DNA from 2 places in the Synechococcus sp. CCY9201 genome. Region 1 is predicted to be linked to the other one. Evidence: predicted binding sites of a transcription regulator. Region 1 holds the regulator's gene; the other holds the start of a gene.
The links. Region 1 encodes NtcA, which controls nitrogen genes in cyanobacteria. Its sites were predicted from a motif close to GTANCNNNNGNTAC; they were not measured.

Region 1 (6,784 bases):
AGCCCCCGTAGGGCTGCCCGTGAGCCTGCTGCTGGCGGTGGCCAAGCAGGAGTCACGTTTCACCCCATCCGTGCACTCTCCCGCTGACGCCGTGGGGCTGCTGCAACTGCTGCCCAGTACCGCTTCAGAGCTGGCGGGCCGGCCGATGAGCAGCCGGGAGCTGGAGGATCCCGGCCTCAACGCCCGCCTCGGCGCCCTCTATCTGCACCAACTGGCTCGCCAGTGGGATCAGCAGCTCCTGCCGATGATCGCCAGCTACAACGCCGGCCCGGGGGCCGTGACCGGCTGGCTGGCCGACCCGGCTGAACGGCGCCGCCTGCGGGACGAACCGGAACTCTGGGTGGAGGCGATCCCCTATCCGGAAACGCGGCTCTACGTGAAGAAGGTGCTGGGCAACCTCTGGAGTTACAGCCAGGGGACTGCCACGATCAGGCCGAAGCCCCCAACGCCTGGCCGTGGGTGCTCAGCCAGCGTCCTGCCATGAGGCCACTCAGCACCAGGATGTTGAGCACCAGAACCATGGTGGTGGAGGAGGGGACCACCCGGATCCGCACCAGATCCAGACGGGCCAGCAGCACGGCCGGCGCCAGGATCAGCACATTGGCCAGGATGTTGAGGTGCAGGAGATAAAGACCGGCCAGGGTGACCAGCAGCAGGCTCACCACCAGGCTCACCACCCGGCTGGCGGCCATGAGCTGCGACAGACGGAACAGGAGTAGATCCGGCATCGTGCAGATCACCACCACCACCACGGCGTGCAGATACTCCACCAGCAGGATGAAGTGGCCGGGACTTGAAAAGCGCTGGCTCAACTCCGGCAGGGTGAGGGTCCAGTGCATGCCGAGATAGACACTCACCCCGATCAGCAGGAGCACGAGGGGAGCCCTGAACGGCAGGGCGATCAGGCGCAGCACTGAATTCATGGCCGATCCAGGGTCATGGCTGATCCAGCACCAGGGCGATGGCCTCGAGCGGGCAGCTGGGGATGCACTGCTCACAGACGAGACAGCGGTCCGCCTCGAAGTTCAGCCTCCAGACCGGCGCTTCGCAACGCAGGGCTCCACTGGGGCAGATGGCGGTACAGATGCCGCAATCGACGCAGCGCTGGGCATCGATCCGGATCTCCCCAGGGGCACGGTTGAGGGCCAGCCCCTGGCTCTCCAGCCAGGCCTCAGCGGCCTCCAGCTCGTCGATGTCACCGGAGAGCTCCACCACCATGGTGCCGCTCTGATTCGGCGCGATCTGGGCCCGCAAAATCTTGGCGGCGATGTCGAAGTCGACAGCAAGCCGGTAGGTGATCGGCTGGTGCACCGCTTCCCGGGGGAAATGCAGCGTGAGGCGTCGTTTCACGGGGCCGCATCCTCAGGGCAGGACGCTAGCAAGGCTGTCCAGGTCAGGGCTGACGCGGAACTGCCAGAGTGCCGGCTGGCTCCCTGCGGCAGATGGCGAACCCAAGCGACCCTTCCCCGCCCTCAAGCCCCCTGGGCCGACGCGAGCGGGTGCTGCTGGCGGTGATCGCCGCGGCGCTGGCGGTGGCGTTGGTGTGGTTGCGGGGAGGTCTCCATCCGGAGGCGCCGCTGGAGCAGCTGGCCCGCCGGTCGCTGGATCTGCCGGTGGCCCTGAGCAACGGCCGCCCCAGCCTGGTGGAGTTCTACGCCGACTGGTGCGAGGCCTGCCGATCGATGGCGCCGGCCATGGAGGCGGTGGAGCGGCAGCATCGTGATCGGCTCAACGTGGTGCTGCTCAATGTCGACAACCCGCGCTGGCTGCCGGAGATCGAGCGCTATGAGGTGAACGGCATTCCCCAGCTGGAACTGTTCGACAAGACCGGCCAATCCGTGGGCCGCTCCCTCGGAGCCCGCAGCGCCCCTGAACTGAACGCCCTGGTCGAGGCCCTGATCGATGGCACGCCGCTGCCACGCCTGGCCGGCGTCGGCGCCGTGAGCACTCTGGCCGACACGGCCCAGGCACCGGCCGTGATGGCGGATCCCCGCAGCCACGGCTGACGCCCTGTCCACCCAAGCACCCACGCCCCTCCCCATGGATCCCCGCTTCCGGGTCGCCCTGATCGCCGCCACTCCCGAGCCGCAGCGGTGCGTCTATGCGGCCATGCATCAGGACTACAGCGAGGGCTTCGTCGCCGCCGACCCCAGCAGCTGGCCCGAGGAGGCCAAGGCCGGGGAGATCTGCATCAAGCGTCTGCTGGCAGGTGAGCGCGGCCACTTCGGACCACTGGAGCATGCGCAGATTGTTCTCAATGTGGGCTGGTTCCCCCACTCGGTGATGCAGCAGGCCCGCACGCATCGGGTGGGCGTGAGCTTCGATGTGCAATCGATGCGCTACACGGGCGAACGCATCTGTCGCGCCGCCGATGGGGCGATGGAGCTGGAGGAGGTGTTCTACCTGCGGCCGGTGGGCTCTTACAGCGACCGTCAGGGCAAGCGCTACCTCTACAGCGAGGAGCAGCGGGCGATCGATCTGCAGCTCTGCCAACAGGCCGCTGAGCGCTACCGCGACCTGCTGGCGGCTGGCTTTGCCGAAGAGCATGCCCGCGGCATCCTGCCGTTCGATTACCGCCAGCACTTTGTGGTGAGCTTTTCGCTGCGGGCCTTCCTCCACTTTCTCGATCTGCGGGCCAAGCTCGATGCCCAACAGGAAATCCGCGCCCTCTGCGATCTGATGTGGCCCCACCTGGAGCGATGGGCACCTGAATTTGCTGACTGGTACGCGAAAAGCCGGCTGCACAAGGCCCGTCTTGCCCCCTGAGCAGCGATCCTTCGCCAAACTTGAAGTTGCCTGATCGCCTCTCTACCTGGCAGCTCCCGTGTTCCCTCCCGTCCGCGACTCACTGCTCCTGACCCTGCTCGGGATGGCTGTGGCCACAGGCGGGCTGGCCGGATCGGCAGGCCATGCCCAGATGCTTCTGGATGCGGCAGGAGCCGGATCGGTCCAAGGCATTCTGCAGCAGCAGGGTGGGGCAGGCTATGGCCAAGTCCTGGACAAGATTCGCCAGCGCCTCTCCAACGAGTCCGGGGCAACACTCAGAAATCCACAGAGTGCCGCGGGCTCAGGGAGCAGCAGCACCCCCCCGGTCGAGACCTCCGGGGCGGCAGTGGCAGCACCCACCACAGGCTCAGATCCAGTGTTCTGGATCAACGACCAGCCCGTCCTCCTGTGCAGCAGCGGTTTTCCCTGCCTGGGCGCTATTCAGCGAGCCATGGGGTTGAACGGACGCTCACGGAACAGAGCATGGCGCCATTGATCCTCATGGCCTGGCAGGCCATGAGGACCGCAGAGCAGCAGGATGACGGGCTCTTCATTGCCCGGGCTACCAGTCGGTTCAGACCCTGGCCAGGGTGACCCGCTCGGGCTGATCCTGATACTTTCCGGCACGATCCTGGTAGGTGGTGTCGCAGGGATCGCCTTCGAAGAACAGCAGTTGACAGATACCTTCGTTGGCATAGATGCGGCAATCTGCGCCGGAAGAATTGCTGAATTCAAGCGTGAGATGGCCCTCCCACCCCGCTTCAGCGGGTGTGGTGTTGACGATGATGCCAAGCCGGGCGTAAGTGCTCTTTCCCAGGCAAATTACCGTGATGTTGGGCGGCACCCTCAGCTTCTCCATCGCAACGCCAAGGCCATAGGAATGGGCCGGCAGAATGAAAAAGGCGCCATCGATGTCCTCATGCAGGGGGGCCGGCTCCAGATTGGCTGGATTGAACCGCTTCGGGTTCATTACCGTGCCGGGGACATGGCGAAAGATCAGAAACTCCTGCGACGACAGACGCAGGTCGTAGCCATAGGAGGAACAACCAAAGCTGAGCACCGGTGCGCTGGAGGTCTCGGGTTCGAGATGCCTCACCAGATGGTCTTCAAAGGGATGGATCATGCCGGCATCGGCCCGCTCCTTGATCCAGCGGTCGTTCTTGAGCATCAGCCGCGGCGCAGTTGGGTGACCTGATCGGCCATGGCCATCAGAGCGGCGGGCATCGCCGGGCCCGTCAGGATGACATCCAGCTGAGCCGGCCGCTGTTCCAGCACCTCGGTGACATCCAGAAGAGACAGATAACCCAGCTCGATCGCCAGCCCCAGTTCATCAAGCACCATCAGATCCACGGCGCCCGCCAGCAGCTGCTGGCGGCTGAAATCCCACACCTCCCGGACAGCCGCCAGGGCAAGGTCCTGCTCGGCTTCAGCCTGCAGGGGCGCCGCAAGGCAGGCGGGCACCGCCGGCCGCAGCCACTGCAGGCGGCCGCAAAGCCAGAGACTGCGGCCCAGCCCCTGATCCACGCCACCTTTGAGAAACTGACTCACCAGGACGCGACTGCCCAGACCCGCCGTGCGCAGGGCCTGGCTGAACACGGCGCCGAAGCTGCCGCGGAAAGGGGCTGTGTGCACCTGAAGCAGCCCTTCGGCCTGAGGCACGGGCCGAAGGGGCACTACAGCGCGAGTCGCTGGGCGGACAGGGTCAGTTCGCTGCTCAGGCCGGGCCTCCAGCCGCTGACCCCGGACAGAGATGTCACCCCGCTGGGAGGGGCGATGGCTGCCCTGGGGGCTGGCAAGACTGGCGGTCATGGACATCCCGGAGGGCGATGGGGCCGGGCGAGCGGATCATTCCGGCCGACCTGGACAGGGACCGAAGCGATGGGATCGGACGCTGCGCTGGAACCTGAATGTAGCGGCATCTGCGCCCTGGACAAGCCACACACACCATCCCTGGTGGGAACAGACGGTTTCGCGGAAACGGCGGCACAGGCTGCGACAGGCGTCAACAGCCGCACAGGCCCAGAGCGCCAGGGGCTGGCGAGCGGGAGCGGAAGCGGAGGCCCTGACAGCAACCGTGTTGGTTGCTACAAGAAAGAGCAGGGTCGCTCCGTAGCTTCCCAGTTCCTGCCCCGCCGTCATGGTCGGCGCTACTCGCGGCTTCAGCCGTTACGCCCCCCCTCCCCCCAGCGGCTCCGCTGGCACCGGGTCGGGTGTGTCCGGCGGAGCCGGAGCCACCCTTCTCGAAGTGATGCGCGGTCTCGGCGGCAGCAGCGTCGAGACCGTGGAGCGTGGCAAAACCATTTTCTTTCCCGGAGATCCGGCCGAACGGGTCTATCTGCTGCGTCGCGGCGCCGTGCGGTTATCGCGGGTCTACGAATCCGGTGAAGAAATCACCGTGGCACTGCTGCGGGAAAACAGTCTGTTCGGTGTGCTGTCGCTGCTCACCGGGCAGCGATCCGATCGCTTTTATCACGCCATCGCCTTCACCCGCGTGGAGATGGTGACCGCTCCCGCCACCTCGGTCCGCCAGGCCATTGAGCGCGATGCCAGCGTCGGGCTATTGCTGCTGCAGGGCTTGTCCTCCCGCATCCTGCAGACCGAAACCATGATCGAAACCCTCACCCACCGGGACATGTCCTCCCGGCTGGTGAGCTTTCTGCTTGTGCTCTGCCGCGATTTCGGTGTGCCCAGTCAGGAGGGGATCACGATCGACCTGCGCCTCTCCCACCAGGCGATCGCCGAGGCGATCGGCTCCACCCGGGTGACGATCACGAGGCTGCTGGGCGACCTGCGCAACGACGGGCTGGTGCAGGTGGATCGCAAGAAGATCACGGTCTTCGACCCGATCGCCCTGGCCAAACGCTTCAGCTGACCGCCTCCACTCCAACCAGGTCAGCTGAGCAGATTGCGGTAGCGATCCAGCCAGCCCTGAGGCACGGCACCGAAACGCTCTGCCAGACGCTCCACCATCGGTAGATAGTCGCGCGCCATCTCCCGCTGAAAGCCCAGGGGGGGTTCCCGGCCGCCGGCGGCCACGTTGACGGCCGGCGGCAGACGCAGTCGCTCGTTCAAAGGGGGCGCGGCCAGAAAGTCGAACAGGTCGTCGGCGAAGGCTGCAGGATCACTGCTGAGCTGTTCGAAAAAGCAGCAGTGCAACTGAGCGGGCTGGAACACCGCCTCGACGGTCTCGATGGTGCGGAGGTAGTTGGAACGGCTCACGGCCCCGGGCATGCGGGCCTGCTCCAGCAGAGCGGCAATGTCGGCCTCACCGTCGAACTGGCCCTTGCGGACCCGGTTGCGGATCGCCGACCAGACCCTCAGCACGGGATCGCGCATCACGAACACCAGCCTCAGCTCCGGTGCCAGACGCTGCATCCGCTCCCACACCGGCCGCTCCAGGGTGGCGTAGGCGGGGGTGATCTCGCCGACCCGCTTGCCCTGGCGACGTCCCTGACCAAACAGGCGGCAATACCAGGCATCACTGCGCGGCAGGAACCAGTAGCGGCCGAACCAGCGGGGATCGCGGGCGAAACGCTTCAGGTCCCAGAACCTGGCGCGTCGCCGCTCATCGGCGTCGAACACGCCGAAGCGGATCTGGGGCTTGTCAAAGTAGTGGAGCTCCTTGACCGGCGTGAGCCACAGATCCGGATGCTGGCTGAGAACCCTGTGCAGCCAGGTGGTGCCGGAACGCTGGGCCCCGATCACCATGAAGTCCGGAACCATCGCGGTGCAAGCCGGGCGGGCCAGACATTAAACGACCCAGAAGCACCGACCGGACCACAGACATCGGAACAGCCCAAGGATCAGACCCGGCGGGACGCCTCCCCAGACTGTCCGCACCGTGCCGGACGACGGGGTCTGTGCTGCAGGATGCAGCCTTCGGATCCCCCGGATCCGAAGGCTGACAGCGGAACGACGGCGTGGTGAGGCAGCGATGACGGGTTGGTTGTTGATCCTGGTCCTGCTGGTGCTGGGCGGCGTGCTCTCCACCCTCGGTGATCGGCTCGGCAGCCGCGTG
Region 2 (11,598 bases), on a different contig from region 1:
GCACTACGACGCCTGGGCCGACCTGCTCCACAGCGTGCGCACCGGCGAGAGCGCCTTCCGCCACCATTACGGCGAACCCGTCTTCCCCTGGTACGGCCACAACCCCGAGCGCGGCGCCATCTTCGACGGCGCCATGACCGACTTCTCCCGCGTGGAGACCCAGGGCCTGCTGGCGGCCTACGACTTCAGCGCCATCACCCACCTGGTCGACGTGGGCGGTGGCCGGGGTCAGCTGCTGCAGGCGGTGCTGCGCCACCACGGGCACCTGCGCGGCACCCTGTTCGATCAGCCCTCCGTGGTGGAGCCGGTGGTGGTTGCGCCGGAGCTGGAGGGGCGCTTCCAGGTCGCTTCCGGCGACTTCTTCCACTCCGTGCCGGCTGGAGCTGACGCCTACCTGCTCAAGCACATCCTCCACGACTGGGGCGATGACGCCTGCCTCACGATCCTGGGCCACATCCGCGCCGGCCTTGCCCCCGGCGGCCGGGTGCTGATCCTCGAGCAGGTGATTCCGCCGGGCAACGATCCGGCCCCCGCCAAGATGCTCGACCTGAATATGCTCGTGATGACCGAAGGTGGCCGCGAGCGCACCCCCGGCGAGTACGCCCAGCTGCTGGAGCGGGCCGGCCTGCGTCTTGAGGCGATCACCGCCACACCGTCGCCGATCAGCGTGGTGGAGGCGGTGCTGGGCTGAAGCTCATGGGGTCAGCCTCAGCCCCCGAGGTAGGCCATCTCTGCCGGAGTGGCTCGGCCCGCGGTCGTGCCAACGGCCTCCCTACGTTCTTCGCTGTAGCGGTCCTGCCGCTGTTGCCAGAGTGCCCCGATCGCAGCCCGCAGTCCCGCCGCATCCGGCGCTGCGGCTGTACTTGGCCGGAGCCAGGGTTTGAGGTCGCTGCCGCCGCTGGCGAACAGGCAGGTGTAGGCCACGCCGTCGGAGGTGACCCGCAGGCGATTGCAATCGCCGCAGAAGGGGGCGCTGATCGAGGCCACCACCGCCACATGCAGCGGCGCGGCGCCGGCTGAAGACCCTGGGTTGTCGAGGTAGCGCCAGCGGCTGGCGGTGCCCTGGGCCGGACGCCCCACCGGTTGCAGCGGCCAGTGGGCTCCGATGCGCCGCACCATCTCGGCGGCGCTGAGCACCTGCTGCGGGTCCCAGCCGTTGCGGTTGCCCACATCCATGAACTCGATCAGGCGCAACTCCACCCCCCGCTGACGCGCCAGGGCCGCCAGCGGGATCAGCTGGTCGTCGTTGCGGCCGCGGGCGATCACCGCGTTGAGCTTCAGCTCCCCCCGGGCCGGATCGAAGCCGGCGGCGCGGGCATGCTCGATCGCCTCCAGCACCCGCTGCAGCAGCCGCTCCCCCCGTGCCGCCTCGGCCTTTGCAGGCGGGGCGGTGCTGTCCAGACCGGCCATCCGGGCCACGCTGGCGCCATCGGTGCCATCAAGGCTGAGCGTGATCCGATCCAGCCCGGCCTGCCGCAGCGCCCTGGCCCGTTCCGCCGTGAGCAGCGCCCCGTTGCTGGTCAGGGCGATCTCGCGCAGCTGGCTGCCCTGGCCGCGGTTGCTTTGTCCGCTGGCGGCACCACCTTTCAGCGGCTGCAGGCTGCTGATCAGCTCCTCGAGCGGTGCATAGAGCAGTGGCTCCCCGCCCGTGAGCCGCAGCGAGGAGAAGCCCAGCCCGGCGGCGGTTTCGATCAGCTGCCGCCGTTCCGCCAGGGTCAGCAGCTCGGGCGGATCCCGATCGTCCGGGCAGCAGTAGGGACAGGCCAGGTTGCAGCGGGCCGTGAGCGACAGCCGCAGCACCCCCGGCGCGCGGTGGTGGCGATCGAGCAGAGGGACTGGGGGGTCTGAGGCGGCAGGGTCCACGCGGGCATCAGCCCTTGAGGCTTCGGCTCCGCCCAGCCTGCCGGGTTCCGCCTTGGGCTGGCGAGTCACGGCCCGGCTGCCTTGTCCGGTCGTGCGGCTGGCCCGTCGTGGGGCCAGTCGTGCGGATGGTTGCAGTTCCTCAGCTGGGAGGGCTCCAGCCTCACCGGCAGCACCGGCTGGCGATCCAGCCAGCCCTGCAGGCGGCGATGGCCCAGTGCCAGCCAATCCTCCAGATCGCGGCGCACGGTTGGCGTGTTCGGGTAGACCCCCAGCAGGGGCTGCAGGCGCTGGCCGTCGTGGGCGAGGCAGAACTGGTGGGGGTGTTGGTCTGCGGCTTCGAGCAGCTGCCGCAGGCTCTGGGTCTCCAGCCAGGGCATGTCCACTGGCATCAGCAGCAGGATTGCGTCGTCCGGGTGCCGGTGCATCAGCCGCGCCAGGGCCCGCAGCGGCCCTCGCCAGGGGGGTGGTTCCTCGAAGCAATCCAAGGGCACGCCCAGGGGCTGCGCCAACCCTGCGGCCAGGGCCAGGTGGGACGAATGGCGGCTGCAGAGGGTGATCGGCTGCTCCAGGGCGGCCAGCCGCCGCAGCCCCCGCTCCAGCCAGGTGCCGCCGGCCGGATGGGGCAACAGGGCCTTGTCGCGGCCCATGCGGTGGCTGTCACCACCGCTCAGCAGGCAGCTGCGCAGCAAGGATCAGCACTGCTCAGCCGGTGGATTTCGGCAGTAGCTGTTGCTTGCGAGGATCACGCTGCCGTCCACAATCGTCAGAGGTCTTGTCATGACATTCGCTGATCAGATGGCTTGAGAATGCCAAGGAGGGTGGCTGAACCATTGCTCTGTCTTCCTTGTCTGTCTTCCTGGATCGATACAAGCAGCGATGCAGTCCGGCATGAAGGCTGCTCGATGACCATCCGTAACTGTGGCTACATCGCGGGTTTGGTGTGAGCTGGTCTAATGCCTGAGCGGTTGGCATGGTGCGCCGCTCAAAGGCTCCGCCCGATTTTCGAGAGGTGAGGGTCGCCATCTTGATTTCACATGCTTGCCGAACTCTGGTCACTCCAGGGCAGATATAAGACACTGCATCTCACCTGGTTTGCCTTTTTCCTTACTTTCGTTGTCTGGTTCAACCTTGCACCCCTGGCCACCACGGTCAAGGCCGAATTTGGGCTCAGCGTTCCTCAGATCCGCACCCTGGCGATTTGCAACGTTGCCCTGACAGTGCCCGCCCGCATTCTGATTGGAATGCTGCTCGACAAGTTTGGACCCCGAATTACCTACTCCACGTTGTTGGTGTTTTCGGCGATCCCCTGTCTGATGTTTGCGGCCGCTCAGGATTTCAACCAGCTGGTTGTGGCCCGCTTGTTGCTTTCTATCGTGGGCGCCGGGTTTGTGATCGGCATCCGAATGGTGGCTGAATGGTTTCCCCCCAAGGAGATTGGCGTTGCCGAAGGGATTTATGGCGGCTGGGGAAATTTCGGCTCGGCTTTCTCTGCCTTGACCCTGGTGATCGTGGCCGGCTGGCTGTCATTCTCCGGCGGTTTTGAAGTGGATGGTGCTGTTCTGAACTGGCGAGGTGCAATTGCCTTGACGGGCATCATTTCGGCCGTCTATGGATTGATTTATTATTTTAATGTCACCGATACGCCCCCCGGAAAAACTTATCAAAAGCCCCTTAAGACTGCTGGTCTCGAGGTGACATCGATCAAGGATTTCTGGGGTCTGATCGGCATGAATGTGCCCTTCGCGGCGATCCTGGCGGTGCTGGCCTGGCGCCTCCAGAAAGTGAAGTTCCTTGATGCGGGTGGATATACGATTGCCCTGCTCCTGGTGCTGGTTTTCTTTGTCTTCCAGACCTGGGGCATTATCCGAACCAACAAGGCCCTGATCCTGGGTCAACGCACCTACGACAAGGACGATCGCTATCAGTTCAAGCAGGTGGCGATCCTGGAGCTCACTTATATCGTCAATTTCGGGTCCGAGCTGGCGGTGGTGTCGATGCTTCCCACCTTCTTTGAAACCACCTTTGACCTTCCCAAGGCAACGGCGGGCATCCTGGCCTCCGCTTTTGCCTTCGTGAACCTGATCGCCCGACCTGGCGGCGGCCTGCTGTCCGACAAGCTCGGTTCACGCAAGTCGACCATGGGATTTCTCACCATCGGCCTGGGTATCGGCTATCTGGTGATGAGCATGATCAAGCCCGGCACTTTCACCGGCAATGCTGGCATTGCCCTGGCCCTGGTGCTCACGATGGCCTGCTCGTTCTTTGTGCAGGCTGGCGAAGGCTCCACCTTTGCCATGGTGCCTCTGGTCAAGCGCCGGGTCACCGGCCAGATCGCTGGCATGGTCGGGGCTTACGGCAATGTGGGGGCCGTGGCTTACCTCACGATCTACAGCCTGCTGCCCGTCTGGATGGGTGGCGCTTCGGCGGAGCCTTCGCCTGAAGTGATTGCTGCCTCCAACAGTGCCTTCTTCCAGATCCTGGGAGTGGCTGGCTTGATCGTGGGCTTCATGTGTTACTTCTTCCTCAATGAGCCCAAGGGCTCCTTCGCTGATCAGCATGAGGGTGAAGCCGTTGCTGCCGCCTCCCCCGCGGGCTGATTGCCCGCTGTTTTGAGGCCTGGTTCTCCACCACGACCGTCGACATCAGGCAGGCCGATGGCCTGCCTTTTCCATTGTGATCGTTGTCTGTTCATGGTTGATTCCGCTGCCTCCTCCCTGCGCTCCCAGTGCCCCTATTGCGGAGTTGGGTGCGGGCTTGAGCTGATGCCGCCGGCCTCGAAAGGCAAGCCCACCCGTCGAGGTGACGATGGCCTGCCGGTCTGGGGTGCCCGGGGCGATCGGCAGCATCCCTCCAGTCTCGGACAGGTCTGCGTCAAGGGAGCCACGGTCTGCGACACGCTGGATGGGGGAAGGCAGCTGCAGCCCCTCTATCGCGCCAGCCTGGATGATCCGTTGGCGCCGATCTCGTGGGATCTGGCCTTGGATCGGATTGTGCACCAGATCAAGGCGAGTCTGGCTGGCAAGGGGGCAGACGCGATCGCCATGTATGGCTCCGGCCAGTTTCACACCGAGGACTACTACCTCGCCCAGAAACTGTTGAAGGGGGCGATCGGTACCAACAATTTTGATGCCAATTCACGCCTGTGCATGAGTTCGGCTGTGGCCGGCTATGCCCGCAGCCTGGGCTCTGATGGCCCGCCCTGCAGTTATGACGACCTTGACCACTGCGGCGTCGCCTTTCTGATCGGCACCAACATGGCGGAGTGCCATCCGGTTCTGTTCCAACGTCTGCTCAAGCGCAAACGGCGCCAGCCTGGATCCCTGCAGCTGGTGGTGGTGGATCCGCGCGCCACCGCCACCGCTGCCGCCGCCGATCTGCATCTGCCGATTCGCCCAGGCACCGATCTCGTGCTGCTGCACGGAATTGGCCATCTGCTGTTGCGGCAGGCATGGATCAATTTTGAGTTCATCGAGGGGGAAACCGAGGGTTTTGCGGCCTATGCGCAGTTGATCCAGGCCTGGACTCCCGATCGGGTGACGCGGATCTGTGGCATCACCGAGGAGCAGTTGCAGGCTGTGGCCTCCCTTTGGGGTGGTGACGGTCCGGTGCTCAGCCTCTGGTCCATGGGCGTGAACCAGAGCGTCGAAGGCACTGCCACCGTGGCGGGGATCATCAACCTGCATCTGATCACCGGTCAGATCGGCCGTGTCGGCGCCGGACCGTTCTCGCTCACGGGACAGCCCAATGCGATGGGGGGGAGGGAGGCCGGTGGCCTCTCCCATCTCCTGCCCGGCTATCGCACGGTCGCGGATCCTCTGCATCGCCGGGCGGTGGAGCAGGTCTGGGGGTTCCAGCCTGGTGCGATCAGCCCCGCCCCCGGGCTCACGGCCTGGCAGCAGGTGGAAGCGATGGAGGCGGGCGAACTCGATCTCTGGTGGGTCGCCGCCACCAATCCGTTGGTGAGCCTGCCCAATCTTGAACGGGTCAAGGCGGCGCTGCTGCGTTGTCCCCTGGTGGTGGTGAGCGAGGCCTATGCGGAGACGGAAACAGCTCAGTACGCCCATCTGATCCTGCCCGCTGCCCAGTGGAGCGAGAAGGAGGGTGCCATGACCAACTCCGAGCGACGGGTCACCCTCTGCCCCTGCTTCCGCCCCGCTCCCGGCCAGGCGCGTGCCGATTGGCAGGTGTTTGCCGAGGTGGGTCGCCGCCTTGGTTTTGTGGATCAGTTCACCTATGCCTCAGCCGCTGAGGTCTATGCCGAGTTCGTGCAGCTCACCGCCGGTCGTCTTTGCGATGTCTCCGGTCTGAGCCACGATCTTCTCCGTCTGGAGGGGCCCCAGCAGTGGCCCTTTCCGATCGGCACCGAGCCCACCACCGAAGCCCGGCGGCTGTACACCGATTGGCGCTTCGCGACCCCCAGTGGGCGCGCCCGCCTGATCGCCGAGCAGCCGCTGGGGCTGGCGGAACCCCCCAGTGAGGCCTATCCCCTGGTACTCACGGTGGGGCGCTACCTCGGCCACTGGCACACCATGACCCGCACGGCCCGTGTTCCCCGGCTCACGGCGATGCATCCCGAACCCCTGCTGGAGATCCATCCCGACGATGCGGAGTCCCTGGGGCTGGAGAGCGGAGCCCTGGCCTCGATCACCTCGCGGCGGGCCAGCATCACCGCCAGGGTCGACATCACCGAACGGATTCGGCCAGGCACGGTTTTTCTGCCGATGCACTGGGGATTCATGCAGGAGCAGGCCTGTGAAGTGAATGCCCTGTTGCATGAGCAGGCCTGCCCGATCTCGAAGCAGCCTGAACTCAAGGCAGCGGCGGTGTGTGTGCGGCGGCGCAGTCGCGAGCAGCTTCAGGGGAAGATTTCCGCCAGCGCAGCCGCCAGGTTGTGATGGTCGTGCCCGGGGCGGGCCAGCTTGCAGAGGGCGAAGCGTTCCAGTTCCGACAGGGCAAGCCAGCCCTCCGGCGTGAGGCTGTATCCCAGCTCGGCGGCCGCCGTCGTTGCCGCCATGGGCGGTTCACCTCCCTGCTGCCATGGTTCCTGGCTGGCTACCGGCAGGTCTGTGGCTTCGCCATCCGGCATCTCCCGGGTGCACTGCTTCAGATGGGTGGCCAGGGCCCGGAGTGCCTCGGCATCGTCGCCCCAGAGCACCAGCTCCTGCCGCGCCGCTTCGGGCATCGCCAGCCAGTGGCTGAGGCGAAGTTTGATGCCGGCCAGATCAAGTTTGCGCCTCACACAGAGAGGGATGCAGCGCCAGTTGCCGACGAAGTCGTGCTCAAAATCAAAGCAATGGCTGCCCTGACTGGCCTGGTCAGGACGCATCGGCCCTCCACTGGATCAGACGCTGCAGCTGGGTCAGACCGGCGCCGCTGTTCACCAGGTTCCGGGCCATGGCCAGGCCACGCTCGAGATCGGCCTGCACCCCCGCCAGAGAGAGATAGACGCCTGCATTCCAGATCAGAGCCGTTGTCAGCGGGCCCTGTCCGCCCAGGGCCGCCAGCGCCTGTTGACTCCAGCTGTCCAGCTCGAGCCAGGGCACATCGTTGTCGTAGCAGCCATGGTCACGGGGATGGAGGATCATCCGCTCGATCTGGTCACCCCGCGCACGGGCGGTGATGCAGGCCCGGCTGATCGGCAGGTCTGTGCTGCCTTCCAGGCCTTTCACGGTGATCACCTCCTCCTCGCCCGTCAGATCCAGTGCTTTCCATGCCCGCGATTCGGTGGGGGGATGCACGAAGCCGCTCACCAGGAGATGGGGACCGCGGTGGGCGGTCCAGAGCAGTTCGAGGCTGGCGACGGGTGGGCGCTTCCCCAGATCTTCCCGAATCTCGGTGAGCCGCTCCGCCAGGGGAAAATGATCGGGCTGATGGATCAGGGCCAACCGCTGCTGAGTGAGCCCCTCCTGAACGGTGGCCAGCGGCAGGTGCAGCAGATCGAGGCCCAGGGAGGCGAACAGTTCCATGGCCGTCACCCCGTATTTGACCGGCATCCGGCTTCCGCCCTGCAGCACCACCGGCAGGCCGGCGGCAGCCAGCACCAGGCTGGTCAGCGGGTAGATCGGCGCTGTGCGGGTGCGGCCATCAAAGGGCATGCCGAAGCTGACCGCTCGCTCAGTGGTGTGGAGGGCGGGGCCGAGGTCCCTGTAGAGATCCAGCATGCCGGCGAGTTCCTGGGTCTCCGGTCGTCGAATCCGGTGGGCGATCAGGAAGGCACCGATCTGGGCTGGACTGGCCAGGCCGCGCAGCATCAGCTCCAGAGCATCCCGCGCTTCGCTGCGGCTGAGGCCCTGGCTGGTGTGCTCACCGCTGCCGATTTTCTTGAGATAGAGCTTGAATCGCTGGCGTTCATCACTGGGCTGTCTGGCAAATGCTGCTGCGGCTTCCAGGGTGGTCGTGGGATCTGGCGCGGGATTCGAGGTGGCTGGCATCAACATGGACGGTCGGCACTGAATCCACCAGCACCAGTATTTTCCACAGCTGAATGCGGAACTGTGCGGGTTGTGGCCTGAGCCGCACGGGGCCCAAGCGGACGGTGTCAGCCCATCACTGCGAAGAAGTATCAAGCGATACTGATTCTTTCCTGAAGAGGCGAGGGGGCGATCAGGTCGATCGGTTCGGTACCAACCATTGCATCGAGGCGCGTCGTGGGCCGAGAGAGTCACCCGAACGTCCCCTGTTCCCGTGCGTCTCGCCGCTTCCTTTGGACTGTTGCTCGGTGTCCTGCATGGCTGGAGCGTTCTGGATCTGAGGGCCTCCCAGGCGGCCGCCCCCTTCGCAGGCCTCTCGGAGGCGGCGCCTCTCCAGGATTCGGGCCGCTCATACTGACGCCATTCATCAGCTTGGTTGCTGCCATGGCTGCGCCGCTGCAGGTCACCCGCGCCCAGGCCTCGCCCCTGGGGGTGGCCCTCGCCTTCCTTGGCATGTTCGTGGTGGGCTCGCTCGCTGTTCAGCTGCTGGCTTCGCTGCCGCGCTCCTCGGGAGCGGCTTCCCGGTCGGCTCCGGCGCCGGTGATTGCCCATCAGGCGACGCTCTGGCAGACCCTCGGCGAACGCTGAGTCTCGGCGGGTCGGATTCAGGGAGTGTCCCGGGCCAGCCTGGTCTGGGAGCTGGGATGGGGGCGCGGCGAGATTCCGTAGCGGTAGTGACACGAGCCCTGAAGCTTCCGCCTCAGGATGTGGCGATCGCGTGATTCGGGTACTGGCGCTGCTGTTTCGGCTGCCGTCTCCGACGACTCTTGCCGGCTGCGTATCCCTCATTGGCGCTCGCCGGCCCCACCGCTCTGCTGGATGCCGGCGTGGTGGGGCTTTCGAGGTCACGTCATCCCTCCGCCGCTTCCTGTTCCGGCGCCGTATGGGCGCGCTACTTCTTTATGCAGACCCCTCCCGTAACCGATCTGTCAGCTGAGCCCAAGCTCAGTAAACTCGAGCAGGCCAAAGCCGACTTCTGTGGCCTCGATCTGGAGCCCCAGCTTGCAGATCTCGCTCTACAGGGGTGGGAATCCCTGGATGAGGCCACCCTCACCATTCATCTCAAGTGGCTGGGCATCTTTTTCCGGCCGGTTACGCCGGGGCGCTTCATGCTGCGGCTGCGGCTGCGCAATGGTGTGATTCAGGCGGAGCAGTTGGAGGTGCTGGCCGAAGCCGTGGATCGCTGCGGCGAGCATGGCAGCGCCGACATCACCACCCGCCAGAACCTGCAGCTGCGGGGGTTGTTGTTCGAAGACATGGCCCCGCTGCTGGCGGCGATGGAGCGGGTGGGCCTCACCAGCCGTCAATCCGGCCACGACAATCCCCGCAACATCACCGGCAATCCACTGGCCGGCATTGATCCCGAGGAGGTTTTCGATACACGACCACTGGTGAGCGCGATTCAGGAGCGGCTCTTCGCTCCGGATGGTCCCCGCAACCTGCCCCGCAAGTTCAATGTGGCGGTGGGAGGGGCGCCAGACAGTTTCCTTCTGCATAACGATCTTGCCTTTCTTCCGGCCTGGAGCGGTGGGGCCAGTGGTGGTGAGCTTGGCTTCACGGTGATGGTTGGAGGCTTCTTCTCCGCCCAGCGCAATGCCCTGGCTCTCCCGCTGGGCGTGTGGCTTCCTCCGGAGCACTTGCCCACATTCACGCTTGCGGTGCTTCGCCACTTCGAGGATCAGGGCAACCGGGAGGTGCGCAACAAGAGCCGGTTGATGTATCTGATTGATGCCCTGGGGCTCGACGACTACCGCACCGCCGTGCTCGCCCGGTTCGCTGCATTCGCCGGTATCGCGGCGGCCGACACGGTCCGGCCGCACGATGGCAGCAACCTCGTCTGCCGCGCCCCGCGTGATGGTCTGGGGGTGCATGCCCAGAAGCAGGACGGCCTGCATTGGGTGGGCCTGCATGTGCCGATGGGCCGGTTCCGTGGCGCCGACCTGTTTGAGCTGGCGCGCCTGGCGTGCACCTATGGCAGCGGAGAGCTGCGTCTGACCGAAGCCCAGAACGTGCTGTTGCCGAATGTGCCGACTGACCGCCTGGAGGCGCTGCAGCAGGAGCCGCTGCTACAACGCTTCCGTCTCGATCCCGGAGCCCTGCAGGCCGAGGCGGTGAGCTGCACCGGCAATGCCTACTGCAGCTTTGCCCTGATCCCCACCAAGGGCCTGGCCCAGGATGTTCTCGATGCGCTGGAGACGAGGATCGATCTCCCTGAGGCTGTCCGCATGCACTGGACCGGTTGCCCCAACGCCTGCGGCCAGCCCTACATGGGTCAGATTGGCCTGATGGGTGCCAAGGCTCGCAAGGATGGCGAGATGGTGGAGGCCGCCAAGATCTTTCTGGGAGGTTCCATCGGCCAGGAACCGAAGCTGGCGGAGCTCCACGACAAGGGGGTCCCGCTCACCGACCTGACCGATGTGTTGGAGCAGCTGCTCCTGGAGCGCTTCGGTGCCACGCCGAAGGCTGCCTGACCGCCCCCGGCCACCAGGCAGGGCGACGCCAGCCGTGCTGCTGGCGTTGCTCCTGCCGCCAGACCCGATCGATCGCCTCCAGTGCGGCGGTGTCGTGGGGGTCCTGCCCGCCGTAGAGGAGACGGGTGAGCCGCTCAGGGTCGAATCCCATCAAGGCCGCTTCCTGCCACAGGCGGCTGCTACGGGCCGTATCGCCGAGGGCGAACTGGGCTCGATCGAGATCGCGCACCCATCGGAACAGCAATTGCCGCTCCTTGAGCGCATCCAGTCCGTCGAGCTCCGCCCCTGACGCCGAAACGCTGGCCGATTGCACCCCAACGCCGCGCTGTCGTGCCCGATCGAGCCCTGGGTCTGCGGTGGTCCGGATCATGCGATTGGCCATGGGGTCGTTCGAGCAAGCCTGCACTTGTGATAGACGCCATGGACGCCACCACCCTCTCCATCACATCAAACGTATCGATGGCTACGGTTTCTGAGCCAGGGTGGTGCCCGCCCCATCCCCGTGCCATGCCGGAGCTGTTGCCGCCACCGGGCAGTCCGGAACGCTGGCCCTGGCTTCAGCAGCTGCGCCGCCGGCCGAGTCTGGATCTTGAGCCCTGGTTGGTGGCGATTGAAACGGGCCGATTGCAGCCGGAGGCCGATCTTCTGGCCGTGTTGGCGGAACGCGTCGACGGCCAGGCCACGGTGCGCCTGCTGGCCTGGTGGTTGGCGGAGCCCAGCGCTGATCCGGAGTGCCTGTCCGTGATCGCTCGGTTGCGCCATCCCGGCTGTGCTGGGCTGCTGCGCCAGGCCCT

Region 2: VB716_RS15015 (molybdenum cofactor guanylyltransferase) is a predicted target of NtcA. The motif match lies at 2,776-2,789, and genes of this name have one in related genera.

What each region holds. Positions count from the first base shown of each region.
Region 1 covers NZ_JAYGIC010000100.1:288-7,071, reverse strand. Annotated here, with positions in the region: partial or broken gene VB716_RS10125 (lytic transglycosylase domain-containing protein) at 1-484, shown strand, start outside; gene VB716_RS10120 (hypothetical protein) at 429-923, opposite strand; gene VB716_RS10115 (NIL domain-containing protein) at 937-1,350, opposite strand; gene VB716_RS10110 (thioredoxin domain-containing protein) at 1,443-2,006, shown strand; gene thyX (FAD-dependent thymidylate synthase) at 2,041-2,766, shown strand; gene VB716_RS10100 (hypothetical protein) at 2,846-2,992, opposite strand; gene dcd (dCTP deaminase) at 3,341-3,934, opposite strand; gene VB716_RS10090 (cob(I)yrinic acid a,c-diamide adenosyltransferase) at 3,934-4,575, opposite strand; gene ntcA (global nitrogen regulator NtcA) at 4,904-5,638, shown strand; gene VB716_RS10080 (sulfotransferase) at 5,659-6,489, opposite strand; partial or broken gene VB716_RS10075 (DUF3084 domain-containing protein) at 6,701-6,784, shown strand, end outside.
Region 2 covers NZ_JAYGIC010000155.1:28,674-40,271, forward strand. Annotated here, with positions in the region: gene VB716_RS15005 (methyltransferase) at 1-691, shown strand, start outside; gene VB716_RS15010 (GTP 3',8-cyclase MoaA) at 709-1,830, opposite strand; gene VB716_RS15015 (molybdenum cofactor guanylyltransferase) at 1,929-2,552, opposite strand; gene VB716_RS15020 (MFS transporter) at 2,898-4,460, shown strand; gene VB716_RS15025 (nitrate reductase) at 4,554-6,758, shown strand; gene VB716_RS15030 (nitrate reductase associated protein) at 6,719-7,189, opposite strand; gene VB716_RS15035 (anthranilate phosphoribosyltransferase family protein) at 7,179-8,294, opposite strand; gene VB716_RS15040 (hypothetical protein) at 8,548-8,691, shown strand; gene VB716_RS15045 (hypothetical protein) at 8,718-8,921, shown strand; gene VB716_RS15050 (ferredoxin--nitrite reductase) at 9,236-10,804, shown strand; gene VB716_RS15055 (hypothetical protein) at 10,734-11,174, opposite strand; partial or broken gene VB716_RS15060 (hypothetical protein) at 11,264-11,598, shown strand, end outside.